Linked DNA regions of Skermanella rosea. The protein of the gene in region 1 binds, or shares a complex with, the protein of each later gene. Links are inferred from orthologs where the notes say so. Each region holds a gene or a part of one and is shown in the gene's direction. Other genes may lie near its edges. The genes, in order: uvrB and JL101_RS08120.

The links.
Region 2: the proteins of uvrB (region 1) and JL101_RS08120 are in contact, whole or in part, in a crystal structure (PDB 7EGT), measured with the Thermus thermophilus proteins. The link is inferred for Skermanella rosea from one-to-one orthologs. Residues at the interface, in WP_096411307.1 of Thermus thermophilus: Glu23, Leu25, Arg26, Asp27, Gly28, Glu29, Arg30, Phe31, Arg55, Glu326, Asp327, Phe328, Glu379, Ser382, Gln383, His398, Gly400, Arg401; in WP_096412145.1 of Thermus thermophilus: His654, Arg656, Phe657, Gln666, Asp668, Glu669, Lys680, Arg681, Leu682, Ser683, Lys685, Tyr686, Ala687.

Annotation. Positions count from the first base shown.
Region 1 is NZ_CP086111.1:4,192,923-4,204,484, forward strand. What follows is about bases 16-2,954. They hold uvrB (excinuclease ABC subunit UvrB), read left to right. Parts: upstream 16-359; coding sequence 360-2,549; downstream 2,550-2,954. Other genes in these bases: JL101_RS19580 (hypothetical protein), read left to right, coding at 16-279; JL101_RS19590 (ATP-dependent Clp protease proteolytic subunit), read left to right, coding at 2,665-2,954. Outside these bases: more of JL101_RS19580, read left to right, coding at 1-15; more of JL101_RS19590, read left to right, coding at 2,955-3,267; JL101_RS19595 (LysE family translocator), read right to left, coding at 3,376-3,987; JL101_RS19600 (DUF1003 domain-containing protein), read left to right, coding at 4,253-4,762; JL101_RS19605 (hypothetical protein), read right to left, coding at 4,771-5,067; aguA (agmatine deiminase), read right to left, coding at 5,167-6,180; JL101_RS19615 (ABC transporter permease subunit), read right to left, coding at 6,613-7,449; JL101_RS19620 (ABC transporter permease subunit), read right to left, coding at 7,449-8,330; JL101_RS19625 (ABC transporter ATP-binding protein), read right to left, coding at 8,467-9,612; JL101_RS19630 (polyamine ABC transporter substrate-binding protein), read right to left, coding at 9,708-10,808; JL101_RS19635 (hypothetical protein), read left to right, coding at 11,404-11,562. UniProt on the Escherichia coli protein: The UvrABC repair system catalyzes the recognition and processing of DNA lesions. A damage recognition complex composed of 2 UvrA and 2 UvrB subunits scans DNA for abnormalities.
Region 2 is NZ_CP086111.1:1,758,475-1,774,252, forward strand. Bases 6,801-9,790 are described here. They hold JL101_RS08120 (UvrD-helicase domain-containing protein), read left to right. Parts: upstream 6,801-7,120; coding sequence 7,121-9,460; downstream 9,461-9,790. Other genes in these bases: JL101_RS08115 (hypothetical protein), read right to left, coding at 6,801-6,944; JL101_RS08125 (hypothetical protein), read left to right, coding at 9,586-9,790. Also shown: JL101_RS08080 (transglycosylase domain-containing protein), read right to left, coding at 1-381; JL101_RS08085 (LysR family transcriptional regulator), read right to left, coding at 920-1,804; JL101_RS08090 (alkene reductase), read left to right, coding at 1,914-3,026; JL101_RS08095 (sulfotransferase family protein), read left to right, coding at 3,130-4,245; JL101_RS08100 (thioesterase family protein), read left to right, coding at 4,352-4,852; JL101_RS08105 (pentapeptide repeat-containing protein), read left to right, coding at 4,924-5,421; JL101_RS08110 (diguanylate cyclase), read left to right, coding at 5,522-6,556; more of JL101_RS08115, read right to left, coding at 6,588-6,800; more of JL101_RS08125, read left to right, coding at 9,791-10,794; JL101_RS08130 (50S ribosomal protein L11 methyltransferase), read left to right, coding at 10,894-11,769; JL101_RS08135 (aminopeptidase P family protein), read left to right, coding at 12,107-13,936; JL101_RS08140 (chemotaxis response regulator CheY), read left to right, coding at 14,212-14,577; JL101_RS08145 (protein phosphatase CheZ), read left to right, coding at 14,613-15,773. UniProt on the Escherichia coli protein: A helicase with DNA-dependent ATPase activity. Unwinds DNA duplexes with 3'-5' polarity. Translocates on single-stranded DNA with 3'-5' polarity. Initiates unwinding more efficiently from a nicked substrate than double-stranded DNA.

The DNA of each region.
Region 1 (11,562 bases):
AGCTTTCCGAACGGTGCGCCCAAGGGAGCGGTCTGCGCCTCCGACTTCGAGCGGTGGATCGGGGAGGTCCTGAAGATGGACGGCACCGTCAGTTCCGCGACCGAACAGGCCTGGCCGGCGATCGCCGCCATGGTGGCGTCGGCCCAGGCCCGCATCGAGCAGGCACGGGCCAAGGGCCTGCTGGGCGGGCAGGACGCGGGCGGCGGCAAGGCGAAGCCCGGCAAGAAGTCCCTCGGCCCGGTGCCCGTGCGCGCGGCGGCGGCTTCCCGCGGACGCTGATGCAGGACGCGATCCTTTCGTGAACGGATTCGCTCCGGGGGGACTGGCAGCGGGTGTCCGCGTTGAATATCTTACCAGCCATGACAATGCCCCCATCCATGCCCATGCTGATGCCGAAAGCCGCCGCCCTGCCGAAGCTGGAGGGGGGCAAGCGGCTTGAAATCGTGTCCGATTACAAGCCGGCCGGCGACCAGCCGCGCGCGATCGAGGAACTGCTGAACGGTATCCAGCAGGGCGAGCGCGAGCAGGTGCTGCTGGGCGTCACCGGGTCGGGCAAGACCTTCACCATGGCCCACGTGATCCAGGAGATCCAGCGCCCCGCCCTGGTGCTGGCGCCGAACAAGACCCTGGCCGCCCAGCTCTACGGCGAGATGAAGAGCTTCTTCCCGAACAACGCGGTGGAGTATTTCGTCTCCTACTACGACTACTACACGCCGGAAGCCTACGTCCCGCGCACCGACACCTATATCGAGAAGGAAAGCTCGATCAACGAGCAGATCGAGCGGATGCGCCACTCGGCCACCCGGTCGCTGCTGGAGCGCGACGACGTGATCATCGTGGCGTCGGTGTCGTGCATCTATGGTATCGGCTCGGTCGAGACCTACTCCGAGATGACGCTGGGCCTCCAGACCGGGATGATGGTCAACCGGTCGGAGCTGCTGTCCCGCCTGATCGACCTGCAATACAAGCGCAACGACCTTGGTTTCGGCCGTGGAACGTTCCGGGTGCGGGGCGACACCGTCGAGCTGTTCCCGGCCCACATGGAGGACCGCGCCTGGCGGTTCTCGCTGTTCGGCGACGAGTTGGAGGGGATCTTCGAGATCGACCCGCTGACCGGCGAGAAGCTGATGGCGCTCCAGGCGGTCAAGATCTACCCCAACAGCCACTACGTGACGCCCAAGCCGACGCTGCACCAAGCGATCAAGCAGATCCAGCACGACCTGAAGGTCCGGCTGGCCGAGTTCGAGGCCGAAGGCAAGCTGCTGGAGGCCCAGCGGCTGGAGCAGCGGACCCAATTCGACATCGAGATGATGCTGGCGACCGGAAGCTGCGCCGGCATCGAGAACTATTCCCGCTACCTCTCCGGCCGCCAGCCCGGCGAGCCGCCGCCGACGCTGTTCGAGTACCTGCCGAAGAACGCGCTGCTGATCGTGGACGAGAGCCACGTGATGGTGCCGCAGGTCGGCGGCATGTACCGCGGCGACTTCATGCGGAAATCGACGCTGTCCGACTTCGGCTTCCGCCTGCCGTCCTGCAAGGACAACCGGCCGCTGAAGTTCGAGGAATGGGACGAGATGCGGCCGCAGAGCGTGTTCGTCTCGGCCACTCCCGGCCCGTGGGAGATGGAGCGGACCGGCGGCGTCTTCGTCGAGCAGGTCGTCCGCCCGACCGGCCTGACCGACCCGCCGGTGATCATCCGCCCGACCGAGACCCAGGTGGACGACCTGATCGCCGAGTGCAAGGAGTGCGCGGCCAAGGGCCAGCGGGTGCTGGTCACCACCCTGACCAAGAAGATGGCCGAGGCGTTGACCGAATACATGCACGAAGCCGGCATCAAGGTCCGCTACATCCACTCCGACGTGGAGACTCTGGAGCGGATCGAGATCATCCGCGACCTGCGGCTGGGCGCCTACGACGTGCTGATCGGCATCAACCTGCTGCGCGAGGGCCTGGACATCCCGGAATGCGGGCTGGTGGCGATCCTGGACGCCGACAAGGAAGGCTATCTGCGGTCCCGCACCTCGCTGATCCAGACCATCGGCCGGGCGGCGCGGAACGTGGACGGACGGGCGATCCTGTACGCCGACCGGATGACCAACAGCCTCCAGGCGGCGATCGAGGAGACCAACCGGCGCCGGGAGAAGCAGAAGGCCTACAACGAGGCCAACGGCATCACGCCGGAGTCGGTGCGAAAGCAGATCTCCGACATCATGGAGAGCGTCTACGAGCGCGGCGACCGGGTGACGGTGAAGACCGGAGACGCCGACCGCAACAACATGATCGGCCACAACCTCAAGTCCTACATGGCCGACCTGGAACGCCGCATGAAGACCGCCGCCGCCGACCTGGAGTTCGAGGAGGCCGCCCGCCTGCGCGACGAGCTGCGCCGGCTGGAGGCCATGGACCTGGGGATCGACGGCGGCGACGCCCCCGCGATCGGCCTGGGCACCAACCGCGCCGTTCCCGACGGGAGCGGCCGGGCGTCACCCGCGCGCGGCGCCGCCGACGGGCGGGGCAAGCCGAGGGGGCGGCGGCGCAAGGGGCCGTGATAGGCCGAACCGCCAACCGGTGCCGGTTGAACCCGCCGGCAAATCCGGCTATGCAAGTCATGCGAACGAAATTCGCCGTGCGCCTCTGCGCGGTGTGAGGTCCGAGGAGAATTTGATGTTTTGGGTCATGGACGAAGAGCCGAAGGAAGAGACGCCCAAGCCGACCCCGGCACCGTTCAGCACGGTTCTTCAAAACCTGTTCAAGTCGCGCACGGTCATGATCTTCGGCGAGATCAACCAGAAGGTCGCCGAAAGCACCTGCGCCCAGCTTCTGGCCCTGGCGGTGGAGAATGACGATCCGATCCGGATCATCATCAACTCGCCGGGCGGCCACGTGGAGTCGGGCGACAGCATCCACGACATGATCCGGTTCATCACCCCACAGGTGAAGATGATCGGCACCGGCTGGGTCGCCAGCGCCGGCGCCCACATCTATCTGGCCGCGAAGAAGGAAAACCGGCTCTGCCTGCCGAACACCCGCTTCCTGATCCACCAGCCGCTGGGCGGCGCCGGCGGTCGGGCGACGGACATCGCGATCGAGGCGAAGGAGATCATCAAGATGCGCCGCCGCATCAACGAGATCATCGCCCGCGAAACCGGCCAGCCGCTGGAGCGGGTCGAGAAGGACACCGACCGGAACTACTGGATGTCCGCCGAAGAGGCGAAGGATTACGGCATCGTCAGCCGGATCGTCCAGGGCGCCCAGGAAGTCGAGTGAGGGGCGGGGCTGGCGCTTCGAACAAGATGGCGAGATGAAAATGCGGGCTTCGGCCCGCATTTTTTGTGTTTCGATGGAGGGGCGACTCCCCGCCGCCCGGGTTGGCAATCACCGATCCGCCAGCGCAAGCTTGGCCCCCAATGCGGCGAACGCACCGGCGAAGGTCCTCCGCATCCAGACCAGCACGCGGGGCCGCGAGATCACTTGGCTCCGGATCGACGCGGCGAAGATCCCGTAGCCGACGAAGACGGCGAAGGTCAGCAGCATGAAGACGGCGCTCAGTTCGAGCATGCGCGGGAGCGGATGCGGTTCGGTGGCGCTGACGAACTGCGGCAAGAAGGCGAGGAAGAATATTGACAGCTTCGGGTTGAGGATGTTGACCAGGACAGCGGAGACGATCACCTGGACCGCCGACTGGGGAGTGACGTCCTCCTCCACGCGGAGCGCACTCTGCTCCCTCAGCGTGTTCCAGGCCATATAGAGAAGGTAGGCCACGCCCAGATATTTGAGGATCTGGAACGCCAGCGCGCTGGTATGCAGCAGCGCCGCCAAGCCCATGATCGCCGCGGCCATGTGCGGGATGATGCCCAGGGTGCATCCGAACGCTGCGATCAGGCTCGCCCGAAACCCTCGTGAAAGGCCCGCCGCAAGCGTGAGCAGGACCCCGGTGCCGGGTGACGCGACGACGATGAGGGACGTTATCAGGAAGTCGATGCTCACGGCGGTCCCCGCCAGACGGTGATGACGGGCGATGCTATCACTGACCGCCGGCCGCGCCAAATCGCTGCGCATGCGATCGCAGCTATGTGTCGGGAACGCCGCGCGACATGGTCGGTTTTCAGGCCGGTGCTCCCGGGGGCAAGCCCCGGTCGGGTGAAACGGCTTGAGGAAGGAATGAATGAGCGGACAGGGCCGGAACGGAAAAGCCTACTTCAAAGAAGATACGGGAGGCGGCCCGACCTATCCGCCGCCGCAGCCTCCCGGAATGAGTTCAGCGCTGGAGCGGAACATCCAGGCGTTGCAGCGGCGGCGGCGGAAGGAAGAGGTGGAAGCGACCCTGGAGGAGCGGATCGCCGAAGGCATCACCCACTTCACAGGCAGCATGCGGTTCGTCTATCTGCACCTGACCTTCTTCGGGTTCTGGATCGTCGCGAACCTGGGCTGGGTTCCCGGCATTCCCCAGTGGGACCCTTCCTTCGTCGTACTGGCGATGATCGCATCGGTGGAAGCCATCTTCCTTTCCACCTTCGTGCTGATCAGTCAGAACCGTATGGCGGCGGCGGCTGACAAGCGGGCCGACCTCGACCTTCAGATCAGTCTCCTGTCCGAGCATGAGGTCACCAAGTTCACAGTCCTGGTGTCGCAGATCGCCGATCGCCTGGACGTCAGGACGAAGGCCGATGCCGAGCTTGACGAAATCACCCGGGATGTCGCTCCCGAGGCCGTGTTGGATGAAATCGAGGCGGTGAATTCGGGGACGCCCTCTTCCCGATAAAGCGGGACCTACGCCCGGATGTCCACCAGGCTGCCCCGTCCCTTCGCCGCCCCGCCCCCGGAGGTTCGCGACGAGATGGCCTGGGCCGTCGTATCGACGGACTGGCCGGTCTCGGTCGAACTCATCGCGCGCCGGGGCGCCTCGGCCTTGTAGACCGGAGCGGGTGCCTGGACCGTCTGGGTCCGTGTGACGGTCGCGGTCTGCATGGCCGCCGCCATGGCCGGGTTGACCGTATAGGCCGCCGAAGCCGCATTGTACGGCTTGGAGACGATCGGCGGCTGTACCGGCGGTATGTTGACGTTCATGACCCGCACCTGAAGGCTGGTTGAGGGGTGCTTAACGGTCGTCCAGCCTCATGATGACACAACTTTTCCGCCGAGTCACGCAGCTTCCCATAATCCAACTCAGCCGGCCGGCTGCTGCTGGGTGATGCAGTGGATGCCGCCTCCGCCCTTCACGATGTCCAGCGCCGGCACCTGGAGCACTTCCCGGTCCGGAAATACCTTGCGCAGCGTGCGGAAGGCCTCGTCGTCGGCGGTGTCCTCGTAGGCCGGCATCACGATGCCGCCGTTGGCGATGTAGAAATTGGTGTAGGACAGGGTCAGGCGGACGCCGTTATGGTCGCGGCGGTGGGGTTGGCGCAGCGGCACCACCTCGATCTCGCGGCCATGGGCGTCGCGGGCGGCCTTCAGTCGGTCCAGGTTGTCCTGGAAGATCTTGAAGTTGGGATCGCCGGTGTCGTCGGTGGTCAGAGCCAGGACCACGCCCGGCCGGGCGAAGCAGGCGATCTCGTCGATGTGGCCGTCGGTCTCGTCCTGCTCATAGCCGCGGCCCAGCCAGATCACCTGGCGGACGCCGAGATAATCCTTCAGGTGCTGCTCGATCTCCGCCTTGCCCAGGTTGGGATTGCGGTTGGGGTTGAGCAGGCATTCCTCGGTCGTGATCAGGGTGCCCTCCCCGTCCACGTGGAACGAGCCGCCTTCCAGGATCAGCGGCGCCTGATAGCGCGGCAGTCCCAGATGCCCCAGCATGTGCTTCGCCAGTTCGGCGTCCACCTGATGGTCCGGATAGTTGTTGCCCCAGGCGTTGAAGCCCCAATCCACGCCGGCGACCCGGCCCGCGTCGTTGACGACGAAGGAAGGCCCGGTATCCCGGATCCAGCTGTCGCTGATCGGCATGGGCAGCACCTCGATCCCCGGGCCGCAGGCCAGGGACACCTCGGCCACGTCGGCCTGGTTGCACACCATGGCGACGGGTTCGAACTGGGCGATGCTCTGGGCGACCTCGGCATAGGCGGCGCAGGCGGCATCGATGCCGCCGGCGAAAGTCTCGGGGCGGCAGGGCCACGCCATCCAGCAGCGGCTGTGGCGCTCCCATTCCGCCGGCATGCGGAAACCGTCCGCGGCTGGAGTGGACATGGTCTGATACCCCCTCAATGAATACGCCCCGGTGACACTAACCACCGGGGCGCGATCTTGGCAACCTCCCGGAACGGGAGCGAACCCGGCCGGGATAATCGGAAAATTTTCTTTGAAAAAAGAAACGAGGCCGAAGCGCTCTAATCGCGGCGCCTGGTCGGAGGATGCTGGGCCGGGAACCACTCGGACGATGTGGCCGGACGTTGGAAGCGGGTCTGGGCGGCGGGGCCGAGACGGAGCAGGCCAAGGAACACGAGGAAATTCACGATACGCCTCTTCAGCAGTTTCACCTGATGAAGAAGTTATTCCCCTGCCCGGAGAAAGACAACCCCCCGCCCCGCTCCGCCGGGGCCGCCATGCGCGCCGCGCATGAGATAGTGCAGCCCCGCGCATGAAGACGAATCCCGCCCCGGCGAAGAAAAGCCGAAAAACTCAGGCGTTCGACGCAGCCGCCATCTGTTCGTCCTGCTTCCTGATTCTTTCCTGGCGGGCCATGAAAACTCCGGCCACGATGATGCCGGTCGTCACCAGGGCGACGATGATCGTCGCCAGCGCGTTGATCTCCGGCGTCACGCCGAGGCGCACGCTGGAGAAGATCACCATGGGCAGCGTGGTCGAGGCCGGGCCGGACACGAAGCTGGCGATGACGAGGTCGTCCAGCGACAGCGTGAAGGCCAGCAGCCAGCCCGACACGATGGCCGGCGAGATGATCGGCAGGGTGATGACGAAGAAGATCTTGGCCGGCCGGGCGCCCAGGTCCATTGCCGCCTCCTCGATCGATTCATCCAGGCTGACCAGCCTGGACTGCACGATGACCGCGACGAAGGCCATGGTGAAAGTGATGTGGGCGATGGTGATGGTGGTCATGCCGCGCCCCTCGGGCCAGCCGATGAACTGTTCCAGGGAGACGAACAGCAGCAGCAGCGACAGGCCGGTGATCACCTCCGGCATGACCAGCGGCGCCGTGATCATGCCGCCGAACAGGGTCCTGCCGCGGAACCGGCCGAACCGGGCCATCGCCATCCCGGCCAGCGTGCCCAGCACGACCGAGAAGGTGGCGCTGAGCGCCGCGATGCGCAGCGACAGCCAGGCCGCCGCCAGCATCTGGTCGTTGTGCAGCAGTCCCGCATACCATTTGGTGGACCAACCGCCCCAGACGGTGACGAGGCGGCTCTCGTTGAAGGAATAGATGATCAGCAGGATGATCGGCACGTAGAGGAACGCGTAGCCGAACGCCATCATGGTGAGCACGAAGCTGGAACGTCGCATCATTGTCTTGCCACCTCCTGCTGTCTGCCTTGGTAATACTGGAACAGCATGATCGGGACCACGAGGAACAGGAGAAGCGCTATCGCCACGGCCGAGGCGACCGGCCAATCGCGGTTGGCGAAGAACTCGTTCCACAGCACGGCGCCGATCATCAGCGTGTTGGGCCCGCCCAGCAGGGACGGAATCACGAACTCGCCGACGGCGGGGATGAAGACCAGCAGCGAGCCGGCGACGATGCCGGGCACCGACAGCGGCAGCGTGACGCTGAGAAACGCCGTGAAAGGCTTGGCGCCGAGGTCCGCCGCCGCCTCCAGCAGGGTGTCGTCCAGCTTCTCCAGGGTCGCGTAGAGCGGCAGGATCATGAACGGCAGGTAGGAATAGACGATGCCGATATAGATCGACGTGTCGGTGTAGAGGATCTGGAGCGGCGCGTCGATCACGCCCAGCCAGAGCAGGAAATTGTTGAGCAGCCCCTCCTGCTTCAGGATGCCGATCCAGGCATAGACCCGGATCAGGAACGAGGTCCAGAACGGCAGGATGATCAGCATCAGCAGCGGCCCGCGCCAGGCCTGGGGCGCCTTGGCGATGCCGTAGGCCATGGGATAGCCCAGCAGCAGGCACAGCACGGTGGAGACGAAGGCGATCTTCAGCGAATTGAGATAGGCCACCGCGTACAGGCTGTCGGTCAGCAGGAACAGGTAGCTGCCGAAATTCAGCCGGATGGTCAGGTACGTCTCCTCCGCCCATTCGATGAGGGCGGTATAGGGCGGGATCGCGATCGCCGCTTCGGAGAAGCTGATCTTCAGCACGATCGCGAAGGGGATCAGGAAGAACAGCAGCAGCCACACATACGGGACCATGATGACCAGCCCGCGCCCCATCAGGCCCAGCCGGCGCAGCAGGTCCAGCACCAGGCGGACGGGAAGGAACTGGCCGAGATCGAAGCCCGGCGACGGCGCGTCCTTGCTCATGCGGTCTCCCAGCGGAACGAAACCCTGCCTGCTCATCGGAGCCCCCTCATTGGGTCAGCACGACGCCCGCGAAGGGCTGCCAAGTGACGTACACGCGGTCCTCCCAGGTGATCGGCATCTCGGTCAGCCGGCTGAAGTTCGGCTGGGTGACGCGGACCATCTTACCGGACTCCAGTTCGATCAGATAGATCGACAGGTTGCCCAGGTAGGCGATCTCCCGCACCGTCCCGCGGGTCGCGTTGCGGCCGCCGCCCGTCGCCGGGGGCTCCTTGGAGAGCGCCATCTTCTCCGGCCGGACGGCGACCGACACCGGAGTGCCCAGCGGAACGGGGACGCCGTGGTTGATGTAGAGGTCGCAACCCGCCTCCTCCGACTGGATCAGCACATGGTCGGGCTCGTCCTCCAGGATGCGGCCGGCGAACATGTTGACCGAGCCGACGAACTCGGCCACGTGTTTCGAGTTCGGGTACTCGTAGACTTCCGCCGGCGTGCCGACCTGGGCGATCCAGCCACTGTTCATCACGGCGATCCTGGACGACATGGTCATGGCCTCCTCCTGGTCGTGGGTCACGATCACGAAGGTGATGCCGACCTGCTCCTGGATATTGACCAGCTCGAATTGGGTCTGCTCGCGCAGGCGCCGGTCGAGCGCGCCCAGCGGTTCGTCCAGCAGCAGCAGCTTGGGCCGCTTGACGAGGCTTCGGGCCAGCGCCACGCGCTGCCGCTGGCCGCCGGAAAGCTGGTGCGGCCGGCGCTTGGCGAAGCGGCCGAGCTGGACGAGGTCCAGCACCTCGGCGACGCGCTGGCGGATCTGGTCGCGGGGCACGCGGTCCTGCTTCAGGCCGAAGGCGATGTTCTGCTCGACCGTCATGTGCGGGAACAGGGCGTAGCTCTGGAACATCATGTTGACCGGGCGGTCGTACGGCGGAATGTTCGACATGTCGACGCCGTCGATGAAGATCTTGCCCGAGGTCGGCATCTCGAAGCCGGCCAGCATGCGCAGGAGCGTGGTCTTGCCGCTGCCCGACCCGCCCAGCAGCGAGAACAGTTCCCCCCGGTAGATCGACAGGGACACGTCGTCCACGGCCGTGAAGTCGCCGAACTTCTTCGTGACCTTCTCGATCCTCACATAGGGCTGTTCCTTGGGATCCTGCCAGGGTTCCAGCTTTATCTTGCGGTTGGGCTGAGCCATTTCCGGGTTCTCCCTGCGATCACGGCATCCGGCAAACAGAAGCCCCGGCCGTCGCGACCGGCCGGGGCTTGATTCCTTTGGACGGCGATACCCGCTTACTGGCCGGTCTTGACCCGGGTCCAGGAACGGGTACGCAGCCGTTCGGCCGCCGGCGACACGGCCGAGACGGTGAACATGTTCTGCTTCGCCTCCTCCGACGGGAAGACCGCCGGGTTGGTCTTGACCGCCTCGTCCACCTGCTCCAGCGACGCCGGGACGGCGTTGGCGTAGTTGGTGAAGTTGGTGATGCCGGCCATCACCTCGGGCTTCAGGACGAAGTTGATGAATTTGTGGGCCGCGTCGGCGTTGGGCGAGTCGGCGGTAACCGTCATCATGTCGAACCAGAGCTGGACGCCCTCCTTCGGAACGACGTAGTCGACGGTCACGCCGGCATTCGCCTCGGCGGCACGGGCCTGGGCCTGGATCACGTCGCCCGAATAGGCCAGCGCCACGCAGGCGTCGCCGGCCGCGAGGTTGTTGATGTTCTGCCCCGTGACGAAGTTCTTCACGTAGGGGCGGATCTTCATCAGCGTCTCCTCGGCCTTCTTCAGGTCGTCCGCCTTGTCCGAGTTGGGATCGAGGCCGAGATAGTGAAGCACGGTCGGGAAGGTGTCGGTCGCCGAATCAAGGATCGTGATGCCGCACGGGGCGATCTTCTTGGCGACTTCCGGATCGAAGATCAGGTCGAAGCTGTCGAGCGGCGCGTCGGGCATCAGGGCCTTGATCTTCTCGGCGTTGATGCCGATCCCGATAGTGCCCCACTGGTAGATGACGCCGTACTGGTTGCCGGGATCGGAACGCTCGACCTGCTTCATCAGCACGGGGTCGAGGTTCTTCAGGTTCGGGATCTTCGACTTGTCGAGCTTCTGGAGCGCCCCGGCCTTGATCAGCCGGCTCATGGTCGGCTCGGCGGTGGGCACCACGATGTCGTAGCCGGACCGGCCGACCAGCAGCTTCTGCTCCAGGATCTCGAGGTTGTCGTAGATGTCGTAGTTGTAGGAGATACCGGTTTCCGCCTTGAAGTCCTCAAGGGTCGTCTCGCCGATATAATCGTTCCAGTTGTAGATGTTGACCGTCTGTGCAGACGCCAAGCCCGGCGCCGCGATGGCGACGGCGGCAACGGCGCCGATCAGGCTGCTTACGATCCTCTGCTTCATCCCGCTGAACCCCGACATTCTTGGAAATTTCATCACTCCGGCCAAGCGGACGCGTCCCCATTACGCCGACCGGTTTGGGCATCGCCGCGTCGGCGGCTATTGCACTCATGGGCAGGGGGGTTGTCAACGCCGCAACGCGACATTCGCATCGAAGTTTTGGCGGGTCGGCCGGAGACGACGAGGATGGGGCGGAGGCAGCTTGACGCAGCCCATCACCGATTTTCTGAATTAAATTGCATATGCGCGAAAAAGAGGTAAATTCACGTCGTCATAGCTCCTTGGAGAATCGCGCGGCAGCCCGGCTCGGATTTCTTCCGAGGACGGTAGGCGTGCCCCGCCGGCTTCCCACAACGCGAGCACCACGCCATCCTGTCAGAGGCCATCCCATGCCCAACCTTGCCGTCATAGCTGACGATCCGGAAGAGTTCCGGCAATCGATGGAGCGTATGAACAACTCTGACTATCAGCGTAGCGCCGTCAGCTTCAATCACGGACTTCGAACCGCGCGGGAGTTGGAGGATCTGGTATGCCAGGCGCCTTTCGTACCGACCAACCTGGATGCCGTCGCCGACCTCTTGAAGGAATCGAATGACGAATGGGCAAAGGCGTTCTGGAAGGCGAGGTACTTTCTCATCGCACACGCGAAAAGCTGCTTGAGGCTTACGCACGCTCCTTGATCAATGCATGCAGGACAGTCCGTCTCGAGTTCAGCCTCGTATCCTATTCCGAGCGGGAGCTGAGACTCGCGCTCGAT
Region 2 (15,778 bases), 2.4 Mb from region 1 along the record:
CCCGTTGCGGTCCTTGAGGGTCAGGCCGGCGCGGGTCTTCTCGCGGAACACCGCGAAGCCGCCGTACTCGACGAAGTCGGCCAGCTCGGGCGAGGTCCGGGCCTGCTGCTCGATCCGGAAGCCGTTGCCGGTGAGCGCGTCGATCGCCTTCGGGATCTCGGTATAGCCGAGCCGCTCGTTGTAGGGACCCTGGGTCGGGTACTTGACCAGGGTGCTGGCGCCCGGCTCGACCTGATACGTGAGCTTCTCGCCGTACTTGGTCAGAACCCCCGCCTGCAACCAGGAGGTCCGCATCTCCTGGTAGCCGACCCAACCGGTGCCCGTGGCTGCGGCGACAAGCACTCCACAGATCAGCCAGCGCTCCCAACCGAAGCGACGCATCAAGACATGCCTTCCCGAAACAATATTGGCACCGGTCCGAAACGATCGCCGGATCGGCTTTATCAAAGGCTAGGCTGGCGTGGTTAACAAACTGTTTTCAGCGGTACTTCCACTTCCGAAAAGGTCAGGTGTCCCTATTATGTGACACCTGATGGATGAGACCTCCGGCCGGGCATGGAACGACTTCAGGAAGCCGATGTGAAACATTTTAGATAAACCGACTCACTTCGTCGGACTCACCGCGAAAGCCCGGGGTCTCTTCGGCGGCACTCCCGGACAATACAGCCATAGAGTGCGGAATCATGTGAATGCGTTCATACCCGAACACCCCCGGATCGGGCATGATGGCCCTCAGTTGCCCGTCGGCAGCAAGCGGGAGCGATCTCAGATCAGCCGGGACCATGACCCGGCTTCTCCGTCAGAGGAGACCCCGGATTGGACTAGGCTCCACCGTCCGTAGACACTGCCCTGGCCGCGGGCGGTGGAGCCTCGTCGATCAAGCGTCATACAGGAAGCCACGCGACCGCCGATGGGCCGGTCACCGTCCCGGTGTCCCCAGCGCCGCCTCCAGCGCGGCGATGAAGGCGCGGACCTTGGGCGGCACCAGCCGGGGGCTCGGATAGACCGCCCAGATCGAGATTTCCTGCGGGTTCAGCGCCTCGAAATCGATCCGGACCAGGGCGCCGGAGGCCAGTTCCGTCACGACGTCCCAGCGGGACAGCAGGGCGATGCCCAGGCCGCCGATGCAGGCCTCGCGGATCGCCTCCACGCTGTTGCTCGCGAAGCGTCCCGAGACGCGCACTTCCCGTGCCTTTCCCGGGGCGTCGAATGGCCAGGACCCGGTGCCGCTCAGCACCAGGCACTCGTGCTCGGCCAGTGATTCCACGGTATGGGGAGTTCCGCAGCGCTCCAGGTAGGACGGGGCCGCGCACAGCACCCGCGTGTTCGGCGCCAGCCGGCGGGCGATCAGCGTGGACTCTCGCAAGCGCCCGATGCGGACGGCGACGTCGATCCCGGCGGCGACGATATCCACCACGCTGTCGGTCAGCTCCAGGTCGATGCGCAGGTCCGGGTTGGCGTCGAGCAGGGCCGGAACGAGCGGGGCCACCACCTTCCGGCCGAATGAGGCCGGCGCCGTCACCCGGAGCAGGCCGCTGACCCCCTGTTCGGCCGGAGCCAGGCTGGCGCGCGCCGCCTCCTCGATCTCCAGCATGGCCTGGGCATGGGGCAGGAAGGTCTCCCCCTCGGGGGTGAGGGAAACCGACCGTGTCGTCCTGTGCATCAGGCGGACGCCGAGACGTTCCTCCAGCGAGGCGAGGCGCCGGCTGGCGACGGTCGGGGTGACGCCCAGCCGGCGCGCGGCACCCGACAGGCTGCCGGCCGCGACCGCCTGGACCAGGACCGAGAGTTCGTCCGTTTCCATGGATTGTGTCGTATTCCGATAAACCGGTTTGTCAGAATAGGGTGGTACAACGGATTCCGCCACAGTGCCATGTGACGTGACGAACTTCTTTGCCTCAGGGAATCCAAGCATGTCAGTCGAGTCCCTCTTCACGCCGGTCCGTGTCGGTGCCGTCAGCCTGTCCCACCGCATCGTCATGCCGCCGCTGACCCGCATGCGGTCGCGCCAGCCGGGCGACGTGCCGCAGCCGATGAACGCCCAGTACTATGCGCAGCGGGCCACCCAGGGCGGCCTGATCATCGCCGAGGCGACCGACGTGTCGGAACAGGCCCGGGGCTATCCCGGCGCTCCCGGCATCTACTCGGCCGAGCAGGTGCAGGGCTGGCGTCTGGTGACCGATGCCGTGCATGCCAAGGGCGGCGTGATCTTCCTCCAGGTCTGGCACACCGGCCGGATCTCGCACTCGTCCATGCAGCCGGGCGGTGCCCTGCCGGTGGCCCCGTCGGCGGTCGCCGCCGCCGGGACGCACATGACCAGGACCTTCGAGCCGGTCGCCTTCGAGACGCCCAGGGCGCTCCGCGAGGACGAACTCCCCGGCATCGTGGATGATTTCCGCCGCGCCGCGGTCAATGCCCGGGAAGCCGGCTTCGACGGCATCGAGATCCATTCGGCCAACGGCTACCTGATCGACCAGTTCCTCCAGACCGGCACCAACCGCCGCAAGGACCGCTATGGCGGCTCCATCGGGAACCGCGCCCGCCTGCTGCTGGAGATCGTCGACGCCGTGGGCGCCGCCTGGAGCTCCGACCGCGTCGGCGTGCGGCTGTCCCCCTGGGGCCGCTTCAACGACATGAGCGACGAGGACCCGGGCGCCCTGTTCGACCACGTCACGACGGAACTGGGCACGCGGGGCCTGGCCTACCTGCACCTGGTGGAGCCGCGGGCCGACCAGAACAGCGACACCAACGCTCTCGACCCCGAGGCGCCGGACGCCTCGTCGCGGTTCAAGAAGAGCTTCGGCGGCACCATCATCGCGGCCGGCGGCTTCACGCGGGAGACGGCGCCCCAGGCCGTCGCGGAGGGCAAGGCCGACCTGGTGGCGTTCGGCCGCCTGTTCGTCGCCAACCCGGACCTGGTCGAACGGCTGCGGCGCGGCGCCCCGCTCAACCGCTACGACCGTCCGACCTTCTATGGCGGCGACGCGCGCGGCTATATCGACTATCCGGCGCTCGCGGACGCCTGAGCGCGGACCGAGGAGCGCGAACGCAACTCCGGGGCGGTTCCGGCGGTTCTTCTGATCCAGGCCGAGTGCCTGGATCAGGCAAGACTCGTCGTCAAGGACCGAAATGGCCGGAACTGCTCCACCCCGCTGGTTTCATCCCCTGGTCGGCGCCGACCGCGCCACTCTCCGATGGGCGCTGTCGGCCAACGGACCGATAGCGCCCGAGCGCCGGGCCGCCGTCTGGGCGACGCGGATCGGCGCCACCTACCGCCGGCCCTTCGTGGCGTTGGAGAAGAGGCGGGTGCGGCGGCGTCTGGCCGAGGCCCCGCCGATGGCGCCGCCGGTCTTCATCGTCGGGCACTGGCGCAGCGGCACCACCCACCTCTACAACGTCCTCAGCCGGTCGCCGCAATGGGGCTGGGTGCCGCCCTTCGCCGCCGCGCTGCCGTGGGATTTCCTGGGCATCACCGGCCCGATCCGGACGATCCTGGAAGAACATCTGCCGAGCGACCGGCTGATCGACAACATCCCCGTGACACCCGACTCGCCGCAGGAAGACGAACTGCCGCTGGCCCTGATGACCAGCGTCTCCTACTACCACGGCCTGTTCTTCCCCAGCCGTTTCGAGGAGCATTTCAACCGCGGCATCTTCTTCGACGGCTGCACGGATGAGGAGATCGCGCAGTGGCGCGCCGCCTTCGGATATTTCCTGGACAAGGTCTCGCTGATCCGGCCGGGCCTTCCGCTGCTGCTGAAGAACCCGGTGCACTCCGCCCGCATCCCGCTGCTCCGCGCGATGTGGCCGGAGGCCAAGTTCATCCATATCCACCGCAATCCGTTCGTGGTCTATCCTTCGACGCGCCGGACCTTCGCCACGCTTTTGAGCAGTTTCGCGCTGCAGGACCCGTCCCGAGTGGACCTGGACCGGATCGTGCTGGACCTCTATCCGCGGCTGATGGACAGGCTGCTGGCCGACGCCGCGGCCTTGCCGGAAACACATTACGCCGAGATCCGCTTCGAGGATTTCGAGCGGCAGCCGATCGCGGAACTGGAGCGGGTCTACCGCACGCTCGGATTGCCGGGCTGGCCCGAGGCGGAGCGGCATTTCCAGGTCTATCTCGACGGTATCCAAGGTTACGCCAAGAACCGCCACCGGTACCCGCCCGACGAGGTGGACCGGGTTGGCCGGCACTGGGGCGCCCTGATCGACCGCTGGGGCTACGCGCCGCCTGCCGGATAGGGATGGCGATGGCCTGGATGCCTGATGGCCTGGACAAACGAGAAGGCGCATTTCCGGCCGGACGGCGCTATCGTCCTGTCCCCTGGACATCATCGGGTGACCGCCAATGACCGATCCCCTGCTTCGCCTCCACTCGGAAACCGTCCGGCCGGAATGGATCGACTACAACGGCCACATGAACGTCGCCTACTACGTGCTGGCGTTCGACCACGCGACCGACCGCCTGCTCGACCACGCCGGCCTGGGTGCGGCCTATGTGAAGGCGGAGAACCGGTCGGTCTTCGTGCTGGAGATGCACGTGACCTACGAACGGGAGGTCAGGCAGGGCGACCCTCTGGCCTTCGCCACCCGCATCCTCGGCGTCGACGGGAAGCGGGTCCACCTGATGCACGCCATGCATCACGGCACGGAGGGGTGGCTGGCGGCCACCAACGAACTGGTGCTGATGCATGTCGATCTGGGGGCCCGGCGTTCATGCCCCCTGCCGGATGCGGCGCGCCTGCTGCTGGACGAGGTGCGGGCCTCCCAGTCCGGCATGCCGGTGCCGCCGCAGGTCGGCCGGGTGATCGGCCTCGGGACGTGGAAGCCGGACCGCCCGTCCGGGTGAAATCGTCCGTACGATCGCCGTAATCCGAGATTAGTTTGGCTTCCGCGTTTGTGTGACCTATCTAGGGCATCATGAAGCGTACCATCTCCGCCGTGCTCGCGGCAGCCCTCCTCGCCATTTCCACCTCCAGCGCCTTTGCCGACTGCACCGACCCGGCGGCACCGGATGTCAATTGGCGGCGGTGCTATCTGGACGGCCGGGATCTCCGCAAGGTCAACCTGCAGGGTGCCATGCTGCGCGATGCCGGCTTCACGAGGACGAAGCTGGGCGATGCCAACCTGACCGGCGTGGATGCCTATCGCGCCAAGTTCTTCAGTGCGAACCTGGCCGGAGCCACGTTGGACGAGGCCCGGCTGATCGAGGCCGACCTTACGCGGGCCGTCCTGACCGGAGCCTCCCTGGTGAACGCCGACCTGCGCAACGCCCGGTTCATCGATGCCAATCTGCGCAACGTCAACCTGACGGGCGCCCGGCTCCAGGGGACGGATTTCCGCAATGCCGACCTGACCGGGGCGACCTGGGTGGACGGCAGGATCTGCGTCGAACCGTCCATCGGGCAATGCAACTGATGCCGCATGATTCCGGCGATGGTATCGACGCTTGCAAGTTCCTACTCCTTAGGTCATAGCCTACGCCCGAAGTTCAGGTTCTGGCGGGGATGGCGGCATCATGGAGCAGGCGAGCAACTGGGCCGATCGTGCGATGGCGCGGATGGCTGCCGAATCGCTGCCGCCCACGCCCCAGCATTTCGCCGTCTGGTACAGCTATTACAGCGGCGATCTGCCCGACCTGACCCGCGCCGTCGACAAGCTGGCGGAGGGCGGACAGGCGCTCACGGCCGAGCACATGGCGGAACTCCACGACAGGTTCTTCAGCCTGGACCACGAAAAGCAGGCCATTCGCGAGGCGGGCGCCCGGATCCAGGGCGCGCTGAGCCATCTGCTGGACCTGCTGCGCGCGTCCGGCGCCGGCAGCGACCGTTACGGCAAGGCGCTCCAGCATTTCGGCGAGCGCGTGGAAGTGCGGGAGTTGGAGCAGCTCAGCGCATTGGTCGATGCGATCGCTGCGGAAACGCAGCTGATGGCCGAGCATAACCGCAAGCTGCACAGCCAATTGCAGTCATCCAGCAGCCAGATGGACGAGCTGCGCCGCAACCTCGACGTCGTCCGCCAGGAAGCGATCACCGACTCCCTGACCGGGCTGTTCAACCGGCGTCTGTTCGACGCGTCCCTGGCCGAGGCCGTGGCCCGGGCGGCCCAGACCGGCCGTCCGCTGAGCCTGCTGATGACGGATATCGACCATTTCAAGCAGTTCAACGATGCCCATGGCCACACCATCGGGGACCATGTGCTGGCCCTGGTCGCGCGGACGGTCAAGGAGTCCATCAGGGCGACCGACACGGCGGTCCGCTACGGCGGCGAGGAGTTCGCCGTGATCCTGCCGGACAGCCGCGTGGCCGACGCGGTCAGGATCGGCGAGCAGATCCGGAAATCCGTCGCCTCCAAGAAGCTGGTCAACCGGTCGAAGAACGTGACGCTGGGCACCATCACCCTGTCGGTCGGAGTAGCCCAGCTCGCCCGCGACGAGGCGGCGGCGGACCTGATCAAGCGGGCCGACACCGCGCTCTATGATGCCAAGCAATCCGGGCGCAACCGGGTCGTGGCGACGGGGACTCGGGACAGGGATACGGGGCAGGGCGGCTAGACCCGATCCCGGGAAAGTCGCGTGACGCCGGTCAGGCCGGCTTGCGCGGCTTTGCGCCGCGGTTGTTGATCGCTCCCAGCAGCCCGGTCGCCGGAGGTGCGCTCGGCCGAGGCGCGCGCAGCTTGGGCAGCTTCATGGTGCTGGTGGCTTCCAGGGCCGCGTCCGTGGCGTCGTCCGCGATCCGGCGCCGCACGTCGGGCTCCAGCGTCGCGAAGGCGCGCGACGCGAAGTCCATGCCGATCTGGGACCGCGTCTGCTGGACCTGGCGCAACGCCTTGGAAACCAGCGTGCACTCCAGGGAGGTCATCCCGCTGAAACGATCCAGAACGTCGGCGAGGATCCCGATGGCTTGAATCGTATGGTCGTCATCGAGGCGCAAGGACGGCATGGGCGACTCCGGTCAACAATCGCTATCTTCTAACATGGGCCGCCGGGTCCGGTCGAGGGTAACCCACCCCTTTTGAGCGCTCGGCGTACGATTGTCATCGTGGTCGCTCCAGATCATGTCAGGAACCTTCAACAAGTCCTTAAACTCGGGACCGCCGGCGGAGTATAGTCCTGCCCATGTCCGATCCATTCCACTATGACGACCCGCTGAACGACGCCGTTCCGGCGGTCTCACCGGCGACGGCCCCGGCCGCGCAACGCTTTCGCTACTTCGACGGCCTGAACGAGGTTCAGCGCGAGGCGGTCGAGACGCTGGACGGCCCCGTGCTGGTGCTGGCCGGCGCCGGCACCGGCAAGACCCGCGTCCTGACGACCCGGCTGGCCCACCTGCTGATGACCCGGCGGGCGTCGCCGTTCCAGGTGCTGGCCGTGACCTTCACCAACAAGGCCGCGCGCGAGATGCGCGAGCGGGTCGGCGCGCTGATCGGCGCCCCGACGGAGGGCTGGTGGATGGGCACCTTCCACGCGCTCGCCGCCCGTATCCTGCGCCGCCACGCCGAGCTGGTGGGGCTGAAGAGCAACTTCACCATCCTGGACAGCGACGACCAGATCCGGCTGGTCAAGCAGCTCCTCAAGGCCGAGAACATCGACGACAAGAAATGGCCGGCCCGCGCCGTGCTCGGCGTCATCGAGCGGTGGAAGGACCGGGCGCTGACGCCGGACAAGCTGAAGCCGCAGGATGGCGGCGACATGGCGGGCGGCCGCGTGGTCCAGCTCTACCGGACCTACCAGGAGCGGCTGCAGAGCCTGAACGCCTGCGATTTCGGCGACCTGCTGCTGCACAACATCACCCTGTTCCAGGCGAACCCCGAGGTGCTGGCCGATTATCAGCAGCGATTCCGCTACCTGCTGGTCGACGAATACCAGGACACCAACGTTGCCCAATATCTCTGGTTGAGGCTGCTGGCCCAGAAGCACAAGAACATCTGCTGCGTCGGCGACGACGATCAATCAATCTATGGTTGGAGAGGGGCAGAGGTCGGCAACATCTTAAGGTTTGAGAACGACTTCCCCGGCGCGAAGGTGATCCGGCTGGAGCAGAACTATCGTTCCACCGGCCACATCCTTGCCGCGGCGGCAGGCGTCATCTCGAACAACCAGGGGCGGCTGGGCAAGACGCTGTGGACGCGGTCCGACCATGGCGAGCGGGTCAAGGTCAGGGCATTGTGGGACGGCGAGGAGGAGGCCCGCTGGATCGGCGAGGAGATCGAGGCGCTTCAGCGCGCCAAGGTGCCGCTGAGCCAGATCGCGGTCCTGGTCCGCGCCGGCTTCCAGACCCGCGAATTCGAGGAGCGCTTCATCACGCTGGGCCTGCCGTACCGCGTCATCGGCGGGCCTCGCTTCTACGAACGGCAGGAGATCCGCGACGCGATGGCCTATCTGCGCATCGTCGTCCAGCCGGACGACGATCTGGCGTTCGAGCGGATCATCAACGTGCCCAAGCGCGGCGTCGGCCCCGCGACCATCCAGCAGCTCTACCAGCTCGCCCGCGCCCGCGGCATTCCCCTGACAGAGGCGACGTGGCAGCTTGTCCAGACCGACGAGCTGAAGCCGAAGATGCGGACGACGCTGCGCAACCTGATGACCGACTTCGACCGCTGGCGGACCCTCGGGGCCAATACGCCGCACACCGACCTGGCCCAGATGGTGCTGGACGAGTCGGGCTATACCGACATGTGGAAGGCGGACAAGACGCCGGAGGCGCCGGGCCGGCTGGAGAACCTGAAGGAACTGGTCGCGGCCATGGGCGAGTTCGAGAATCTCGCCGGGTTCATGGAGCATGTCAGCCTGGTGATGGACAATGCCGAGGCGAGCGGCACCGAGATGGTCAGCGTGATGACCCTGCACGGCGCCAAGGGGCTGGAGTTCGACTATGTCTTCCTGCCCGGCTGGGAGGACGGCCTGTTCCCCAGCCAGCGCTCCATGGACGATACCGGCATCGCCGGGCTGGAGGAGGAGCGCAGGCTGGCCTATGTCGGGCTGACCCGCGCGCGGCGGCGCGCCCATGTCAGCCATGCCGCCAACCGGCGGATGCACGGCTCCTGGGTCACGGCGATCCCCTCGCGCTTCGTCGGCGAACTGCCCGAGCAACACATCGAGACCGATGCCGCACCCGGCCTGTCCGCCGCGCCCGCGCCCACCTTCGGCGGGGCAGGCGGGTTCGGGAGCAGCTTCGGCGGCGGTTTCCGGGATTTCGGCGGCGGCTTCGCGTCCAGGCCGCAGCGCCAGCCCCCCGGTCCCCGCACGGGTCCGGTGATCGAGGGCAGCGCCTTCGAGGTGTCGCCCCGGAAGCGGCCGGACCAGCCGCTGAAGCGCGGCATGCGGGTGTTCCACCAGAAGTTCGGCTATGGCACCGTGAAGGCGGTCGACGGCGACAAGCTGGAGATCGACTTCGAGCAGGCCGGCACCAAGAAGGTGCTGGACAGCTTCGTCGTTCCGGCGGAGAAGGCCGGCTGAGCCGTTCGGCGCCGAAAGGTGCGGCCCTTCCGTTAACGCTTCCGCAAACAAACCCGCTGTTCAATGGCCCGATCGGGATTGCCGGTCGGGTACCGGCGGCCGACCATGTCTGGTGGGCGGGGTGGATGATCAAGAATCGCCAGATAAATTATGAAACCCTGGTCTGCCGGGAGGGACGCTGGCTCATCCACTGCATCGTTCCGGAGGAGGAGGACGCGGTCGCGATCGGCCGCCACCTCCTGTCGGAACCCGGCATCGAGGAGTTCAAGGTCGTGCGCAACCGGACCATGCTGTCCGGCTTCACCACCAAGCGGGAAATCCTCCACGAGATCCGGCCGCCGGTGAAGGAAAAGGCCATGGTGATCAAGGGCCGGATCGACCGCCCCGTGGTCTGCGAGCAGCTGGACGACATCTACGGCTTCCAGAGCCGGATGATCATGGGGCGGCTGTTCCGCCTGTTCCTGGACAAGTACCAGATCACCGCGTCCGAACTCCTGCACAACTGGACCTACCTGCGCAAGCTGTCCGAAGCGGGCAACATGATCCATGCGGCGGTCCATCAGGTCGCGATGGCGCAGGCGAACGAATTCAACATCCCGGCAAAGGACCGCATCCGGCATGTCGAGGGCCTGGTCCACCAGGCGATGAACCGGTCCCGCGACTTCTACGCCGAGCGGCGGCGGCTTCCCCGGTTCGAGACCGCCAACCTCGACCATGTCAGCCGGCGGATCCATGCCCGAAGCGGGCCTGAGAACTGGTCCTTCACGATGCTGTGCCTGCTGGCCCAGCATCTGATGGGTTACGGCTCGGTCGGCGGCAAGATGGAGATGCTGCTGACCCTGATGACCGAGGATCTGGATCCCGGCCTGAACACCCTGTTCGAAGGCGTCGTCGCCGACGCGCTGGTCACCTCCGACATGGTGAAGGACCTGATCGGCCCCCGGGCGAACCTCGCCGAATCGCTCTGCGCCCTGGCCGATTTCCTGCACGGGCGCAGCGATCCCAAGCAGCTGAGTCCCAACCTGGCCAGGATAGGTGCCCTGATCTCGCGCGGTGCCGGCGAGAACTGCCGCCTCGTCCTGCTGGAACGGCTGATGTCCGAACTGAAGCGGGACCATCCGCTCGACCGCAAGTGTCCCGAGGCCGACGGCGCGCTTCTGGAAAGCGTGATCGAGCATCTGCGCGGCCCCGACGGGGAACTGCTGGGCGGCGATGCCGCGGAAGCCGCCATATCCGCGCGGCTGGTCCGGCAGCGCCAGGCATTCCTTCGCGATCTCGGCATGATCGAGGTCGCCGACCAGCTTCCGGGCAAGTGGAAGCCGAACGTCGTGTAGGCACGGGGGCAAGGACGGGGGCGCCGGACGGGGCGCCTTGCGCCCGCTCCGGCCATCGCCCATAAACGCGGCTTCCCTCAACGCCGGGTTTTCCGTGTCATGACCATTCCCGATCTCTGGCGCATCGCGCTCACCGTGCCCGAAAACCTGGTGGCCTTCTTCGCCGACGCCGTGGGCGACCATGCGGTCTCGGTCTCGACCTTCGAGGTCGAGGAGGGGGTGAGCTGGCTGGTCGAGGCGATCTCCCACGGGGAGCCCGACCGGGCCTGGCTGACGGCGCGGATCGCCGTCCTGGCGGAGGCGATGGGAATCGCCGAGCCCGAGATGGTGATCGAGCCGGTCCCCCAGCTCGACTGGCTCACCCGGTCGTACAAGAGCTTTCCGCCGATCCGCGCCGGGCGCTGCTTCATCTACGGTTCGCACCACGAGGGCGGGGTGCCGCCGTCCTCCGTCGGGCTGCTGGTCGACGCGGCGACGGCCTTCGGATCCGGCGAGCATGCGACGACCTACGGCTGCCTGGTGGCTCTGGACCGGCTTTCCAGGCGTTTCCCGGTCCGGCGGGCGCTCGACATGGGCTGCGGGTCGGGAATCCTGGCGCTCGCGATCGCCAAGCTCTGGCATGTCCCGGTCGTGGCTTCCGACATCGACGCCGAATCGGTGCGCGTCACCCGCCTGAACGCCCGGCGCAACCAGGTTTCCTCCCTTGTCCGGGCGGTCGGCGGCAACGGCTACAAGGTGGACGCGGTCCGGCGGGGCCGGCCCTACGACCTGATCGCCAGCAACATCCTGGCCCGGCCGCTGGCCCGCATGGCACCGGACCTGCGCCGCGCCCTCCGGCCCGGCGGCTACGTGGTGCTGTCGGGATTGCTGGACCGGCACGAGAACTGGGTGCTGGCCGCCCACCGGTCCCAGGGACTGCGGCTGGTCGGCCGGATTCCGGTCGGCGAGTGGCGGACTCTCGTCCTGCGCGGCTGAGGCCCGTCCGGGAAGTCCCGCTTCACGCCGGTATTCGTCCTTGCGCGGCTGGGGAGGGGGTTCTAGCCTTCCGTACTGCAGGCAGTTTCGGCAACCAGAGGAAGGTTCCCCCGTGGAGGGCATCGCGACGGCTTCGGGCGAGTATGGCGGAGACGGCTCCCTTGACCGGCTGCTGAAGCAGGCCGGGCTGGGCCGCTCGGCGGCGGATATCAGGGCCCTGGTCGCCGGGGTCGTCGCGGCCCCGGCGGGAACCGACCCGGACGCTTGGCTCGAACTGCTGGGAGGGGCACGCCTGCCGGCTGCCCTGGTCGCGGAACTGAGGGCGCTGCGGGCCGCGATGGCGGCGGAACGGCATTCCCGGCTGGTCGCCGTCCCCGACCATGCCGCCCGCGTCGCGGCGTTGCGGACCGAGCTGTCCAGGCGCGGACTGTCGGGGTTCGTGGTGCCCCGGTCGGACGAGCACCAAGGTGAATATGTCCCGGCACGCGCGGAGCGGCTTGCCTGGATCTCCGGGTTCACCGGATCCGCCGGGCTGGCCGTCGTGCTGCTCGACCAGGCCGCCATCTTCGTCGACGGGCGCTACACCCTGCAGGTCCAGGCGGAGGTCTCGCCCGCGCTGTTCCAGTACAAGCACCTGACCGAGGATCCCCATGCCGAATGGATCGCCGCGGCGCTGGCCCGGGGCGGCCGTCTCGGATATGATCCCTGGTTGCACACGGTCGGCTGGGTCGAGCGCCTTCGCGCCGTGATGGGGCGCGTTGGCGGAGACCTGCTGGCGTGCCCGGACAACCCCGTCGATGCGGTCTGGCCCGACCAGCCGCCGGCGCCCCTCGCTCCCGTGGTGCCCCACGACCTGCGTTTCGCCGGCAAGCCGGCGGCGGAAAAGCAGGCCGACGTGGCGATGGCCCTGAAACAGGCCGGGCACGCGGCGGCGGTGCTGACGCAGCCCGACTCGATCGCCTGGCTGCTCAACATCCGGGGCGGCGACGTCCCGCACACGCCGCTCCCGCTGTCCTTCGCGATCATCGACGACGAGGGCGCCACGGATCTCTTCGTCGACCGCCGCAAGCTGGTGCCCGGCCTCGAGGAGCATCTGGGCAACCGCGTGGCGATCCGCGAGCCGGACGAGTTCGGTCCGGCGCTCGACCGCTTCGGCGGGATGGCCGGCGCGAAGGTGAGGGTCGATCCGGCCTCCGCCGCCGCCTGGATCTTCGACCGGCTGCTGCTGGCCAATGCCAAGGTGGAGCGCGACTCCGATCCCGTCATGCTGCCGAAGGCGCGCAAGAACGAGGTCGAGCTGGCGGGCGCCCGCGCGGCCCATGCGCGCGACGCCGTCGCGGTCACCCGCTTCCTGGCATGGCTCGCCTCGGCCGGTCCCACGGGCGAGGTGGGCGAGATCGCGGCCGCGGCCAAGCTGCTCGACCTGCGGCGCGGGGGAGACCTGTTCCGCGACCTCAGCTTCGAAACCATCTCCGGATACGGGCCCAACGGCGCCATCGTCCACTACAGGGTATCCCCCAGGACCGAGCGGCGCCTCGCCCCCGGCAGCCTGTACCTGATCGACAGCGGCGCGCAGTACCTGGACGGCACCACCGACATCACCCGGACGGTTGCGATCGGCGAGCCGACTCCCGAGATGCGGGAGCGCTTCACGCTCGTGCTGAAGGGGCACATCGCCATCGCGACGGCCCGCTTCCCCAAGGGCACGACCGGGTCCCAGCTGGACAGCCTCGCCCGCCACGCCCTGTGGCAGAAAGGCCTGGATTTCGACCATGGCACCGGCCACGGCGTCGGAAGCTATCTCAGCGTCCACGAGGGGCCGCAGCGGATCTCGAAGGTCGGCAACACGGTCGCGCTGGAGCCGGGCATGATCCTGTCCAACGAGCCCGGCTATTACCGGACCGGCGCCTACGGCATCAGGATCGAGAACCTCGTCGCGGTCCAGCCCTGCGCGGACCTGGAAGGCTCGGAGCGGCCCATGCTGTCGTTCGAGACGCTGACCCTGGCCCCGATCGACCTGGCACTGGTCGAGCCGGCCCTGCTGACCTCGGCGGAGATCGCGTGGCTCAATGCCTATCACGCCCGCGTCCGCGAGGCCCTGGTGCCGCAGCTTGACCCCGCGACCGCCGCCTGGCTGATCCAAGCGACCGATCCGGTCATGGCCTGAACGCCGGCGCTTCGCCGGAACAGGTCCCGGTATGCGGGCCGGGTCGGCGAATGGGCATATGCGCGCCGGTTTAAACGCAATATTTACGCTCGCACAGCATGGTGGACGCTGCAGCATTCGGCCGTAGCCGTCGGGTCGCATGCTGCCGCGAGTTCTTCGAATGGCGGCGTCCGGATCGGCGGAGTCCGGGCGCTGCTGATGGAATGGGCGGGTCGCGGCGACCGGACGGATCGCGTGGCACGGCCATCGTCAACGGATGTATTTTGGAGCACACCATGAAGATCCTTGTGGTCGATGATTATGCAACCATGCGGCGTATCGTCCGTAACCTGCTGACTCAGATCGGTTATTCCGATATCGAGGAAGCTGGCGACGGCGTCACCGCGCTCGCCAAGCTGCGCGAGAGCAAGTTCGGCCTGGTGATCTCCGACTGGAACATGGAGCCGATGACGGGTCTTCAGCTTCTCAAGGAGATCCGCGCCGACAACAAGCTGAACGGCACGCCCTTCATCATGGTCACCGCCGAAAGCAAGACCGAGAACGTCGTTGCCGCCAAGGAAGCCGGCGTCAACAACTACATCGTCAAGCCTTTCAACGCCGACACGCTGAAGCAGAAGATCCAGTCCGTCATCGGTGGGTGACGGGCACGGGTACGGGGGCGGTGGTGGACAGGCTGTTGCAGCTCACCGAAGACGAGTTCGAGCATATCGAGGATACCGTCGCGCGCACCGCGAAGGGCCGTGCCTTTCTGCGGCGCTACGCCCAGCGTGCTCAGGGCGGCGTGGCGGATGATATCCGGATCATGCTCGAACAGATGCGGTGCCTGCTGACGCAGGGAGCTCCGATCTCCGGCGGAGCGTCGCATCTCGAGGTCCTGCGGCGCGAACTGCTGGAGATGGCCGGCTCGATCGAGAAGGCCCGCCGCGAAGTCGCGGCACTCCAGCCCCCGGACAGCGGCAACAACAAGATCCTTTCGGCGACGAACGAACTGGACGCCATCGTCTCGGCGACCGAGCGGGCGTCGTTCGACATCCTCAATTCCGCCGAACGCCTGATGGACCTGGGCGCCAAGCTTCGCAAGGGCGAGGCCGACCCCGATCTCTGCACCGAAGTCGAGTCGGAGGTGATGAACATCTTCACCGCCTGCTCCTTCCAGGACCTGACCGGGCAGCGCACGAGCAAGGTGGTGAACGCCTTGCGCTACATCGAGCAGCGCGTCAACGCGATGATCGCGATCTGGGGCGTGGAGGGCGTGAAGCCCGCCGACGAGGTCCCCGACGTCTTCATCGACAAGCGACCCGATGCGCACCTGCTGAACGGCCCGGCCCTGGACGGCCAGGGAGTCAGCCAGTCGGACGTGGATGCCCTCTTCGCCGATCCACCGCCGGCACCGGCCCCGCCGCCGAAGCCCGCCAAGGCGGCAGCCCCGGTTCCGCCGCCACCTCCGGTTCCGGTGACGCCAACGCCCGCGCATCCGCCGGCCCCTCCCGCCGTCGCGGCTCCGGCTCCGCCGAAGGCTGCGCGCAAGGCGGAGAAGGCTCCACCGAAGCCGAAGGCCGCAGCCAAGCCGGCCCCCCCGCCGCCCGTCGAAAAGGCGGCCGTCCCGCCGGCTCCGCCCCCGGCACCCAAACCGCCGGCTCCGCCTCCGGTACCCAAACCACCTCCGGCACCGGAGCCGCCGGTCGTCGCGGCGCCTCCGCCGGCACCTCCGGCCCCTCCGCCGCCAGCACCTCCGCCGCCGCCAGCACCCCCACCGCCGTCTCCACCGCCCCCGGCCGCCGCACCCGCGCCGAAGGCGGCGCTGGACCAGTCCGCGATCGACGCCTTGTTCGGCTGAGAGCG